2 regions of the Hydrogenophaga sp. L76 genome follow, and region 1 is predicted to be linked to the other one. Evidence: predicted binding sites of a transcription regulator. Region 1 holds the regulator's gene; the other holds the start of a gene.
What was found. Region 1 encodes sigma-54, which starts transcription at its own class of promoters, with help from an activator protein. Its sites were predicted from a motif close to TGGCANGNAANCTGCTTT; they were not measured.
Positions count from the first base shown of each region.

Region 1 (3,179 bases):
AAACCCCTGACCGAAGCAGAAATCGGCAGCCGCCTCGATGAACTGCTCAAGGACCTGCGGGTGGACCATCTGCGCGATTCGCCGGCGCCCGCCCTTTCCGGGGGCGAGCGGCGCCGGGTGGAAATCGCCCGGGCCCTGGCCACGCGCCCGCGCTTCATCCTACTGGACGAACCCTTTGCCGGCATCGACCCGATTGCGGTTCTGGAGATCCAGCACATCATCGGTTTTCTGAAGTCCAGGGGCATCGGTGTGCTGATCACCGATCACAACGTGCGCGAAACCCTGGGCATCTGCGACCACGCCTACATCATCAGCGACGGCCATGTTCTGGCCAGCGGTCCCACCGCAGAGATCGTGGAAAACGCCGAAGTACGCCGTGTGTACCTGGGCGAGAACTTCCGCATGTGAACATGACCTCCACGCTCGTCATTGCATGTACTTCGCGGCCCCCCGAGGGGGCTGATTCGCCTTGGGGCGGCCCGGCGGCGTCTTGTGGCCCCCACGCCTTGCCGCTGCGCGGCGCGCTGCCCCCCAAGGGGGTTGATTCGCCTTGGGGCGGCCCGGCGGCGAATCTCCGTTTCCCGCTGCTGTACGCCCAGGCATGAAGCAAGGCCTCTCCCTGCGTGTATCGCAGCATCTGGCGCTCACGCCCCAGTTGCAGCAATCGATCCGCCTGCTGCAACTCTCCACGCTGGAAATGGCGCAGGAGGTCGAGCAGATGCTCGACGAAAACCCGTTTCTGGAGCGCACGGAAGAGATCGCCGAGCGCGAGGCTTTCGGTCTGGAGCAGGTCGATGCGCCGGTGAGCGCCGGCGAACAGATCGCCGATGCCGCGCTGCCGGTGGCCGACGCCGTGGCCGCCCCCGCCGAATTTGACGGCCCGCTGCCTGACCGCGTCAGCAGCACGTCCGACGCGCCCGCCGACAGCGGCTCAGGCGACGAGATCGAAAGCCGGCTCGACGGCGCCACCCCGGTGGAAGAAAGCTGGGAAGGCGACGGCACGGTCGAGATGGCGCCCGATGACAGCGAATGGGGCGGCGACGCACCGGCGCGCAACAGCGGCTCCGGTGGCGACGACGAAACCGCCAGCGCAGCCGACCTGGCCCGCAGTCCCGTCAGCCTCCAGGACCACCTGCACGAGCAGGCCCGTTGTCTGCGGCTGAGCGACGAGGACGCGGCGGCGCTGTATTTCCTCATCGAATCGCTCAACGACGATGCCTACCTCGAAGACGACATGGCCGAGCTCGCCCTGGGCTTCTGGCGGCTCATGCACGGCCGCGAGGCCACCTCGCCTGCCATCGAAGAGCTGGAGGCCGTCGAAGCGCAGCTGCGCATGGCCCTGGGCTGGCTGCAGCACATGGAGCCCACCGGCGTGGGTGCGCGCAACCTCGGCGAATGCCTGCGCCTGCAGATCGAAGAGCTGCGCAACACCCCCGAAGCGCGCGCGGCGCTGGCCATCTGCAACCAGTCGATGGAGCTGGTGGCCAAACGCGACATCAAGCGTCTGTGCGCCCTGTGCGGCATCGACGACGAAACGGCGCGCGCCGCGCTGGGTGTCATCGCGCGGCTTGAACCCAAACCCGGGCGCCGTTTCATCGATGTGGAGCGCAACGTGGTCGTGCCCGACGTCATCGTCACACGCGCCGGCCGGGGCTTCAAGGTCATCCTGAATCCCGACGTGATGCCGCGCCTGCGCGTGCACGACGTGTACGCCAACGCCATGCGCCAAAACCGCGGCGGCCGGGACAACGGCGGCGAAGCCGGCCACGCCGCCATGCAGCAGCGCCTGCAGGAAGCGCGCTGGTTCATCAAGAACATTCAGCAGCGTTTCGACACCATCCTGCGCGTATCGAGTGCCATCGTCGAGCGCCAGCGCAACTTCTTCATGCACGGCGAACTCGCCATGCGCCCGCTGGTGCTGCGCGAGATCGCCGACGAGCTGGGCCTGCACGAGTCCACCATCAGCCGCGTGACCACCGCCAAGTACATGGCCACGCCGTTCGGCACCTACGAGCTCAAGTACTTCTTCGGCTCTTCGCTCGGCACCGAAACCGGCGGCAACGCGTCGAGCACCGCGGTGCGCGCCCTGCTCAAACAGTTCATCGCCTCCGAAGAGCCCAAGAAACCGCTGTCCGACAACCAGCTCTCCGACCTGCTCAAGGAGCAGGGCATCGAGTGCGCGCGCCGCACCGTGGCCAAGTACCGCGAGGCACTTCGCATCGCACCGGCCAACCTTAGAAAAAGCCTGTGAATCAATTGAAGTTGTTTCTCCCCTGTGCGGCCGGCGTGGAGGACATGCTCGCCGACGAGGTGCAGCGCATCACCAACGAACCGCTGGCCTTCAAGGCCCGCGGCGGTGTGGGCATCAAGGCCTCGTGGCGCGACGCCATGCGCCTGAACCTGTACAGCCGCCTGAGCCAGCGCGTGCTGGTGCAGCTCTGGCACGGTGGTTACCGCGGCGAGCAGGACCTGTACAACGCAGCCAGCGAGATCGCCTGGGAAATCTGGTTCACGCCGCAGCAGACCATCAAGGTCGAGATCACCGCGCAGCACAGCCCGCTGACCAGCCTCAACTTCGCCGCACTGAAGATCAAGGACGCCATCTGTGACCGCTTCCGCGACAAACGCGGCGAACGCCCCAGCGTGGACACCACCTGGCCCGACGTGCGCATCTACGCCCACGTCACCACCGACGAACTCACGCTCTACATCGACACCTCGGGGGAGCCGCTGTTCAAGCGCGGCTGGCGCGAAGACAAGGGCGACGCGCCGCTGAAGGAAACGCTGGCCGCGGCCATGATCGCTGCCACCGGCTGGAACGGCGGCGAGGCACAAACGCTGGACGACATCACCCCGCTGTACGACCCCTGCTGCGGCAGCGGCACGGTGGTGATCGAAGCGGCGCAGATCGCGCTCAACATCCCGCCCGGCATGCTGCGCCGCTTTGCGTTTGAAAAGATGCTGCCGTTCCAGCAGCATGTGTGGACCGCGATCCAGGACGAAGCCGAGCGCGAGATGCGCGACTGGCCCGAAGGCCACGCGCCCATCGTGTTCGGCAGCGACGTGTCGTTCCGCATGGTCGATTTTGCGCAGCGCAACGCCGAGCGCGCAGGCGTTGCCCACGCGATCGAACTGCGCGGCGGCGACGCCCTGCAGCGTATGCCGCCCACGCAGAAACC
Region 1 covers NZ_CM172807.1:2,664,122-2,667,300, reverse strand. The annotation lists gene lptB (LPS export ABC transporter ATP-binding protein) at 1-408, shown strand, start outside; gene rpoN (RNA polymerase factor sigma-54) at 602-2,251, shown strand; gene AC23D4_RS12740 (THUMP domain-containing class I SAM-dependent RNA methyltransferase) at 2,248-3,179, shown strand, end outside.

Region 2 (3,179 bases), 940 kb from region 1:
CGCTGCGACAGCATGCGCTGGCGCCCGGCCATGTTGAGCATGCGCAGCGGGCTGACGGAACCGGCGCTTTCCAGACTGGCGGTCAGGCGTTCGGCGTCCTGCAGCAGCTGTTCGGCGAGCGCGTTGATGGGGCCAACCTGCTCGTGCGCGGGCTCGACCTTGAGCGCTTTCTTCAGGACTTTCCAGGTGACCACCACGCGGTCCAGCAGATCGCCGAAAGTGGGCTGCGAGAGGTTCTTGCCGAGCAGCGCGAGGTTGGCGTCGATGCGCTGGGCCGACTCGGTCTGCAGCGTCAGGTGGCGCGCGGCCTGCACGCCCGCGAGCCTCAGCAGCCAGTGTTTGACCAGGCGCTGCGACAACATGCGCAGCTGCCCGGCGCGGTTCACGCCTTCGGCAAAGTGCGCCGACTGGATGATGTGCTGCGCCACCTGGCCGAGGCGCTGGTTGCTGTGCATCGAAGCGGTGCGCAGGATCTCGAAGGCGGCGTCGTCGCTGACCTGGCGCGCGCTCATCAGGATGCCTTTGGCGCGCTCCACGGCCTTGCGCTCCTCAAAGCGCGTGGTCACGTCCTTCAGTTCGTCGAGCAGGGCCTGCTCGCGGCGAAAGCGGGCCTGGGCCAGCTGCAGCAGCGGGCGCAGGCGCTGCGCGCTGTAGCCGTTGACCACCCAGGCGTGGATGCCCGAGGCCACCGCGCGCTCGATGCGGGCGGCGTCGCCGTCGTGCGTGAACACGATCACCGGGCACGGGGCCACGCTGGCCAGCGTTTTGAGGGTCTCAAACAGCGCGTCGCCGGGCTGCGGCACCTCGCCAATCACCAAGTCTGGTGCATGGCGCACCACGCCCTGCACCAATTTGCTGCCCGCAACCAGCACGGCGAGCACCTGGACCCCGCAGGCTTCCAGGTCGTTCACCAGCGGCTGAGGGCTTGCTGAGCCTTCGAGAAAAACCAGCGCAGAAGTCATATGAATCAAGGACTTGGATAAACCGGAGCGTTGCCCGGACACGGCACACATCATCGCTGCGAGCGCTTCAACGCGCCACCCGCAGAGAGCGCCGGATCATATGGCACAGCTTTTGCATTGTCCGTGGCGAGCGTGACGAAGCGCTCGACCCCGACCGCAGCGTCGTGGGCTCTGCATACAACGACGTGTGCAGCGTGATACCGGTTTTGCAACTAGGCAAGCCCGGCTTTGGCCAACGGCCATCGAATCTGCATTTTCCCCAGACCTTTCCTGGTGCCGCATGGCGCCCGTGCGCCTCTGCGCCGGCCATGGCCTGGACCTCCCTTTTGCGAATCACAACTGGAGTAGCCGCGATGAAAAAATCTAAATTGGTGATGGTGGGCAACGGCATGGCCGGTGTGCGCACGCTTGAAGAGCTGCTGAAGATCGCGCCCGAGTTCTACGACATCACCGTCTTTGGCGCGGAGCCCCACCCGAACTACAACCGCATCCTGCTGTCGCCGGTGCTCGCGGGTGAACAGACGCTGGAAGAGATCGTGCTGAACGACTGGTCCTGGTACACCGACCACGGCATCACCCTGCACGCCGGCTACAAGGTGACCGAAGTGGACCGCATCAAGCGCGTTGTGCACGCGGTCGGCCCCGGCGGCGAGCAGGTGTCGGCCGAATACGACCGCCTGATCATGGCGACCGGCTCCAACCCCTTCATCCTGCCCATCCCCGGCAAAGACCTGGAGGGCGTGCTCGCCTACCGCGACATCGCCGACACCCAGGCCATGATCGACGCGGCCACCACCTACAAACACGCGGTGGTCATCGGCGGCGGCCTGCTGGGTCTGGAAGCGGCCAACGGCCTGATGAAGCGCGGCATGAGCGTGAGCGTGGTGCACGTCGCACCCTGGCTGATGGAGCGCCAGCTTGACGACGTGGCCGGCAAGATGCTGCAGGCTTCGCTGGAAGAGCGCGGCATGAAGTTCCTGATCGGCGCGCAGACACAGGAGCTGGTGGGTGGTGAAGATGGCCGTGTGAAGGCGATCCGTTTCAAGGACGGCACCGAGCTGCCCGCCGACCTGCTGGTGATGGCCGTGGGCATCCGCCCCAACACCGCACTGGCCGAGAGCATGCGCCTGCATGTGAACAAGGGCATCGTGGTGAGCGACACCATGCAGACCGTGACCGACCCGCGCATCTACGCGGTGGGCGAATGCGCGGCCCACCGTGGCATCGCCTACGGCCTGGTGGCGCCGCTGTTCGAGCAGGGCAAGGTGCTGGCCACGCACCTGGCCGAATTCGGCATCGGCCGCTACACCGGCTCGCTCACCTCCACCAAGCTCAAGGTCACAGGCATCGACCTCTTCAGCGCCGGCAACTTCACCGGCGGCGACGACACCGAAGAGATCGTGATGAGCGACCCCTCGGGCGGCGTCTACAAGAAGCTCGTGATCCAGGGCGACAAGCTGATCGGCGCCTGCCTCTACGGCGACACGGTGGACGGCAGCTGGTACTTCAAGCTGCTGCGCGATGGCCGCAGCGTGGCCGACATCCGCGACAAGCTGATGTTTGGCGAGAGCAACATCGGCGACGTGGGCCACCAGGGCCAGAACAAGGCCGCCGCCATGAAGGACAGCGACGAGGTCTGCGGCTGCAACGGCGTGACCAAGGGCACCATCTGCAAGGCGATCCGAGACAAGGGCCTGTTCACCCTGGACGAAGTCAAGAAGCACACCAAAGCCAGCGCGTCGTGTGGCTCGTGCACCGGCCTGGTTGAACAGATCCTGATGTTCACCGCCGGCGGCGACTACTCGGCCACGCCCAAGCTCAAGGCCATGTGCGCCTGCACCGACCACGGCCACGAAGCCGTGCGCGAAGCGATCCGCACGCCGCTGGCCGACGGCAGCAAGCTGCTGACCACCAGCGCCGTGTTCTCGCACCTGGGCTGGAAGACGCCCAACGGCTGCGCCAGCTGCCGCCCGGCCATCAACTACTACCTGATCAGCACCTGGCCCAAGGAGGCGAAGGACGATCCGCAGAGCCGCTACATCAACGAGCGCTCGCACGCCAACATCCAGAAAGACGGCACCTACTCGGTCATCCCGCGCATGTGGGGCGGCGAGACCACGGCCGACGAACTGCGCCGCATCGCCGACGCGGTGGACAAGTACAACATCCCCACCGTCAAGGTCACGGGCGGCCAGCGCATCGACCTGCTGGGCGTGA
Region 2 covers NZ_CM172807.1:1,724,392-1,727,570, forward strand. The annotation lists gene AC23D4_RS08165 (type IV pili methyl-accepting chemotaxis transducer N-terminal domain-containing protein) at 1-911, opposite strand, end outside; gene nirB (nitrite reductase large subunit NirB) at 1,316-3,179, shown strand, end outside.
Region 2: the regulator sigma-54 is predicted to act here: its motif matches at 1,064-1,081, upstream of nirB (nitrite reductase large subunit NirB).